Regions from separate parts of the Bradyrhizobium sp. Crot121 genome, predicted to be linked through region 1. Evidence: predicted binding sites of a transcription regulator. Region 1 holds the regulator's gene; the other holds the start of a gene.

What was found. The regulator HrcA, encoded in region 1, represses chaperone genes, less so after heat shock. The targets are predictions, from matches to a motif close to GTTAGCACTCNCNNNNNGNGAGTGCTAAC.
Region 2: AC5ZGW_RS38070 (co-chaperone GroES) is a predicted target of HrcA. The motif match lies at 1,958-1,986, and genes of this name have one in related genera.

What each region holds. Positions count from the first base shown of each region.
Region 1 is NZ_JCAMOR010000004.1:157,619-161,027, forward strand. It holds gene rdgB (RdgB/HAM1 family non-canonical purine NTP pyrophosphatase) at 1-328, opposite strand, end outside; gene rph (ribonuclease PH) at 339-1,052, opposite strand; gene hrcA (heat-inducible transcriptional repressor HrcA) at 1,209-2,297, shown strand; gene grpE (nucleotide exchange factor GrpE) at 2,534-3,142, shown strand; gene AC5ZGW_RS06790 (hypothetical protein) at 3,213-3,409, opposite strand, start outside.
Region 2 is NZ_JCAMOR010000079.1:7,312-10,720, forward strand. It holds gene AC5ZGW_RS38055 (cupin domain-containing protein) at 1-546, opposite strand, end outside; gene AC5ZGW_RS38060 (VOC family protein) at 629-997, opposite strand; partial or broken gene AC5ZGW_RS38065 (thiaminase II/PqqC family protein) at 1,540-1,791, shown strand; gene AC5ZGW_RS38070 (co-chaperone GroES) at 2,019-2,336, shown strand; gene groL (chaperonin GroEL) at 2,478-3,409, shown strand, end outside.

The DNA of each region.
Region 1 (3,409 bases):
GGCGCTCGATCCGCGTCATCGCGGCGATGAAATCCTTGTTTTCGCCGGCCCAGCGCGCCGAATAGATGCCAGGGGCGCCGTCCAGCGCGTCGACCACCAGCCCGGAATCATCGGCAAATGCCGGGAGATCGGCGGCCTTGGCTGCCGCAATCGCCTTGATCGCGGCATTGGCGCGAAAACTGTCGCCGGTCTCCTCGGGCTCGCCAAGACCGAGATCGCCTGCCGAGATCGCCTCCACGCCATGCGGCGCCAGCAATTCGCGCATCTCGGCAAGCTTGCCGGGATTGTGGGTCGCGATCACGAGCTTTCCAGTGATTCGGCGGTGCATGGCCTATTGACTACGCCACTGCCATTTTCTGCAAGTCGACCAGCCGCGCCACGCCCTTGCGCGCCAGCGCCATCAGCGCCAGGAACTCGTCCTGCGAGAACGGCGTCTTTTCCGCGGTGCCCTGTACCTCGATGATGCGGCCGTCGCCGGTCATGACGAAATTGGCGTCGGTCTCGGCTTCAGAATCCTCGGCGTAGTCGAGGTCGAGCACCGGCGTGCCATTATAGATGCCGCAGGAGATGGCCGCGACGTTGTCGCGCAACACGTTGGTTTTCAGCATGTTGCGGGTCTTCATCCAGTTGATGCAGTCGGCAAGCGCGACCCAGGCGCCGGTGATCGAGGCGGTGCGCGTGCCGCCATCGGCCTGCAGCACGTCGCAATCGACCGTGATCTGGCGCTCGCCCAGCGCTTCCAGGTCGATGGTGGCGCGGAGCGAACGGCCGATGAGGCGCTGGATCTCGATGGTGCGCCCGCCCTGCTTGCCGGCGGAGGCCTCGCGCCGGGTACGTTCCAGCGTGGCGCGGGGCAGCATGCCGTATTCGGCGGTGACCCAGCCGCGGCCCTGGCCCTTCAGCCATGGCGGCAGGCGGTCTTCCAGGGTCGCAGTGACCAGCACATGGGTGTCGCCGAATTTCACCATGCAGGAACCCTCGGCATATTTGACCACGCCGCGTTCCAATGAGACGGGGCGCAGTTCGTCGGGTGCACGGCGGCTTGGCCGCATGGGAATCCTCCGGGAATTCGAGCGATATGGCTGGCGGTGCTTGTAGGAGCGGGCAGCCGCAGCGGCAAGCTTTTTGGCCGGCTTCCGGGCGGGTAATGCACGCTTGTCACCGGGCGTGTGGATGGTCAAATTAGAGGCAGTTGTGAGGGAGTTATTGTGGCTCAACACGAACCGGTTGGTTTGATCGCGCCGCACGCCGGGCTTGCCCAGCTCAACGAGCGTTCGCGCGACATTTTCCGTCAAATCGTCGAAAGTTATCTGGCGACCGGCGAGCCGGTCGGCTCGCGTAACATCTCGCGCCTGATCGCGCTGCCGCTGTCGCCGGCCTCGGTGCGCAATGTGATGTCCGATCTCGAACAGCTCGGACTGATCTACGCGCCGCATACCTCCGCCGGCCGACTGCCGACCGAATTGGGCCTGCGCTTTTTCGTCGATGCGCTGATGCAGGTCGGCCATCTCACGGAGGCGGAACGGCAATCGATCCAGAGCCAATTGGCTACTGTCGGCCGCGCGCAGTCGGTCGAGGCAGCGCTCGATGAGGCCTTGATCCGGCTATCCGGCCTCACCCGCGCCGCCGCCGTGGTGCTGACGCCCAAATCCAATGCGCGGCTGAAGCATATCGAGTTCGTGCGGCTGGAGCCGGAACGTGCGCTGGTGGTGCTGGTCGGCGAAGACGGGCAGGTCGAGAACCGGGTGCTGAGCTTGCCGCCGGGTGTTCCATCCTCGGCACTGATCGAGGCCACCAACTTCCTCAATGCACGCATCCTCGGCCGTACGCTCGCCGAAGCGCGGCTCGAACTCGAGACCGCGCTGGGACAAAGTCGCGCCGAGCTCGATCAATTGACGCAGAAGGTGATCTCTGCAGGGCTTGCGAGCTGGTCGGGCGGCGACAATGAAGACCGGCAGCTCATCGTGCGCGGGCACGCCAATCTCCTGGAGGATTTGCATGCGCTCGAGGATCTCGAGCGCATCAAGTCGCTGTTCGATGATCTCGAGACCAAGCGCGGCGTGATCGACCTTCTGGGGCGTGCGGAAAGCGCCGATGGCGTGCGGATCTTCATCGGGTCGGAGAACAAATTGTTCTCGCTCTCGGGGTCCTCGACCATCGTTGCGCCCTATAGCGACGGCGCTGGCCGTATCGTGGGCGTGCTCGGCGTGATCGGGCCAACCCGGCTGAATTATGCGCGGGTGATCCCGACCGTGGACTATGCCGCGCGCCTCGTCAGCAGGATCCTCGGCGGCTAGAGCATTTCCGGTTCTGACGGAATCAGAACCGGAGCTCTAGATTCTTGTTTTGACGCGTTTTCTTCACGCGAACCGGTGTCCACCCTCGGATCAGGTCCGAGGGCATGCTTCGCTCGAAAACGCTCTAACCCCGAAACGGGGCCGGTTGCGCTTGATTTTCATGGCCCAAAGCACGATATCCGGGCCAGCCAATCCCTTAACTGTTGATCAGACGTGATTTTTCGAAAAGGCAAGCCATGACCGATCCGAACCGGCCAAACGACAACGCCGAGAACCCGGCGCAGACCGGCGAGCCCGTGGTCTCGAAGCCCTACGTCATGCCCGACGATCCCGAACAGGGATCGGCGGAAGCCTTGACCAAGGAGCTCAATGAAGCGCGCGATCGGACGTTGCGCACGCTGGCCGAGATGGAAAATCTGCGCAAGCGCACCAGCCGCGAGATCGCGGATGCGCGCGCTTATGGCATCACCGGCTTTGCCCGCGACATCCTCGATATCGCCGACAATCTGCAGCGTGCCCTCGACGCCGTCCCGGCGGAGGCCAAGGCGGCCGCCGACCCCGGGCTGAAGGCCCTGATCGAGGGTGTCGAATTGACCGAGCGTTCGCTGCACGCCACGCTGGAGAAGAACGGCGTCAAGAAGTTCGATCCCACCGGCGAGAAGTTCGATCCGAACTTTCAGCAGGCGATGTACGAGGTTCCCGATCCCTCCGTGCCCTCGGGCACAGTGGTGCAGGTGGTCCAGGCCGGCTACACGATCGGCGATCGCGTGCTGCGTCCGGCGCTGGTCGGTGTCTCCAAGGGCGGCGCAAAAACCGCGCCGGCTTCCGCCGCACAGCAGAACTGAATCTGCTCAACGCATCGGCTGACGGAATGCTGTTAATGCCGGCCTCGACAAAGGCCGGCAGAGATAGATGTTATCGCGGCTGAATTCCGTCGCGCACGCTGCGGAAGCGCGGGAATGCGGCCGACCATTGATCGCGCGGCGAGGAGCCGATGATGCGCAGCGAGGTCTGCGCACCGAACCGCAGCCATTGTACGATGGTCACCGGCGTATTGTCCTTGCCGCTCACCGCATCGATCCGTGTCTCGTAGCCGGGCTGGCCATCGATGC
Region 2 (3,409 bases), on a different contig from region 1:
AGCCGCGCCCGACCGATGGTGTGGCGGGTTGGAGGGCATCCTCGCCGGAAATGTGACTCGCGTGAGATTGAGATCATAACCGCCTGGCTTCAGGTCGGCGATCGGATTTGCTGTGCGATATAATTCTCTCACCGCGGCAGGTGCCGTCTCGGCAGGCCGACCCAGGTCCACAGCGGGAGTAAGGAAAAAGTGGAGGAACGTAGATGGCCCCGCGCTACCCGCCGCCAGAGTCGCGGTCTTTCCGCCGGCGACGAACAGCCCCTCGCCGGCGTTGAGCGTTTTGGTCTTGCCATCGAGCACGACCTCGGTCGATCCTGACATCTGGTAGAGGATGCCGTTGGCCGCCGAGACGGCGCTCTTCTCGTCCGGCTGAAGAGTGACGCTCACCGCTTTAAAGTGGAGCGGCACGTCCGTGACGGTCGGCAGTTTGGTTGCGGCGACCACTGTTCGTGTAATTGCCGGTGGAGCGGGGGCGGTTTGCGCGGTCCCGGAGGCGGGAAACGCCATCGCGCCGAGCAACAGTAGTCCGATTGTCCTGAACTGCATGATTGCCTCCCAGGTTCAGCGGATAGTCGGAACACCATACGCTCTCCGAGCGCCTCTTGGAATGGCAGGCTGCTTCGAGATGCTATTGGACTGAACCCGCGAGCAATAGCCGAGCGAAACTGAGTTCGTGGCCATCGGGGTCAATTAGGTGGAAGAAACGCTCACCCCATTCGGCATCGAGGGGCACGGTAGCTGGCTGGTATCCCGCTGCGAGTGCACGGTCGTAAAGTGCGTCAACATCGGCAACGTAGAAGATTACCCGCCCCCACCAGGACCAGCGCCGCTCGGTAGGTTGGGTGATGAGGTTGAGATAGCTCGTTCCTGCTCGAAAGCTGGTGAATGACGAATCTTCCCCGCCATGCAGGACCTCAAACCCGAGCGCGCAGTAGAATCGGACTGCTCGTGGCATTTCGTGGGTGCCCAGTGTGACCGCGCTAATCCCCTCGATCATGGACAGAACTCTCCTGTTTCATTTTCCAGGGTCGGCGTCGCGACCCTAACAGAAAGTCTGTTTAGCGCTAAAGCGCAAAGGCACTTCCTTCGAAAAGTCGCGATCGTCCGATCGATGACAAGATCGCGATTTTCACGTTTACGGCCGCCCTTCACAACGTGCCGACCTGATACTTCCCGGACGGCCGCTTGTCAGTGCTTAAATTGCAGAACGGATCAGTGATTTTGTACGGCATGATGTTCGCTTCCGCCGCGTCGGTTGTAGACGGCGAACACTCGGCCGCTCCTAATCGACGAACCAAGTCGGCGGCAAATTGATTCTCTATCTTAGACCGGCCCTATAGATACAAGAGCCGCGAACGGCCGTTCGCGGCTCAACGCGTGCATTTGCGTTAGATCGTCGACGCGAAAGTGATCAGGTCGATACATCGGGCCACCTTAAGTCGGAGTTGGGCGATGGGACCAGAACCATTTGACGAGAGCAAGTGGTGCGAGACCGGAAAGCCGTCAATCAGGCCATCCTCGAAGCCGACTGCGCCGAGGATCGCGACGCGGCTCGCCTCGCGACCCGATGCGCACGCAGCAACGAACCCATATCGCGTGTGGATCGCCGAGTATGCCGGTGCAGCATACCAAGAGGTCGCGGCGAAAGCGCGGGCGCACCTTGATGGTCTTGCCGATCTCTACGCCACGCCGACCCGCGAGGCAGAGCTGATCGCGATTTTTAAGGAAGCCACCCGTCTCGAGGCCGACTTCTGGGAAATGGGCTGGCGTGCGGGCCAACGTGTTGAGTAGTCACTGACTGCGTACCGCGTAGGAAAGCTAGCGAAAAGTGGTTGCCAGCATCTTGCGCGAGCGCGAGGTGGGCGGACCCTCGCAACATTCCCAAATTCAAAGCAAGTCACGTAGAGACCGGTCATGAGGCCTTGTGCCTGCGCAACGCAGGCATATGTGCAAGGTGACTAGCACTCGGCAACCTTGAGTGCCAATTTCAAACAAAAACCAAACCCAGGAGGACCGCCATGAAATTCCGTCCGCTTCACGACGGCGTTGTGGTCAAGCGTATCGAAGCCGAAGAGAAGACCACTGGCGGCATCATCATTCCGGACACTGCCAAGGAAAAGCCCTCACAGGGCGAAATCACGGCGGTCGGCCCAGGCGGCCGCGACGAAGCCGGCAAGCTGATTCCGATCGATCTCAAGGTTGGCGACCGCGTGCTGTTCGGCAAGTGGTCCGGCACCGAGGTCAAGCTCGATGGTCAGGAACTGCTGATCATGAAGGAAAGCGATATCATGGGCGTTCTCACCGACGTCCCGGCCGCCAAGAAGAAGGCCGCGTAAGCGCCAGCTAGACTTCCCTATCCTGAGGAGTCGGCGTAGCCGGCGTCTCGAAGGATGAGGCCCGCATTCAAATCTCATCCCTCAAGAACCCGCACAGTTGCGCGGCCTTTGGGATCTGACCAGTTGAAAACGGAGATCATTATGTCAGCGAAAGAAGTCAAATTCGGCGTCGATGCCCGCGACCGCATGCTGCGCGGCGTCGACATCCTCAACAACGCCGTCAAGGTGACGCTCGGCCCCAAGGGCCGCAACGTCGTACTCGAGAAGTCGTTCGGCGCTCCCCGCATCACCAAGGACGGCGTCACCGTCGCCAAGGAGATCGAGCTCGAGGACAAGTTCGAGAACATGGGCGCGCAGATGGTGCGCGAAGTCGCCTCCAAGTCCGCTGACGCGGCCGGCGACGGCACCACCACCGCGACCGTGCTCGCGGCTGCGATCGTCCGTGAAGGCGCCAAGTCGGTTGCCGCCGGCATGAACCCGATGGACCTGAAGCGCGGTATCGACCTAGCGGTGGAAGCCGTGGTCGCCGACCTCGTCAAGAACTCCAAGAAGGTCACCTCGAACGAGGAAATCGCCCAGGTCGGCACCATCTCCGCCAACGGCGACGCCGAAATCGGCAAGTTCCTTTCCGACGCCATGAAGAAGGTCGGCAACGAGGGGGTCATCACGGTCGAGGAAGCCAAGTCGCTGGAGACCGAACTCGAGGTGGTCGAAGGCATGCAGTTCGATCGCGGCTACATCTCGCCCTACTTCGTCACCAACGCCGACAAGATGCGCGTTGAAATGGATGATGTCTACATTCTCGTCTACGAGAAGAAGCTGTCCTCGCTGAACGAGTTGCTGCCGCTGCTCGAGGCCGTGGTGCAGACCGGCAAGCCGCTGGTCATCGTCGCTGAAGACGTCGAAGGCGAGGCGCTCGCCACCCTCGTCGTCAACCGCCTGCGTGGCGGGTTGAAGGTCGCGGCCGTCAAGGCACCGGGGTTCGGTGATCGCCGCAAGGCCATGCTGCAGGACATCGCGGTTCTGACCGGCGGCCAGGCGATCTCGGAAGATCTCGGCATCAAGCTCGAGAA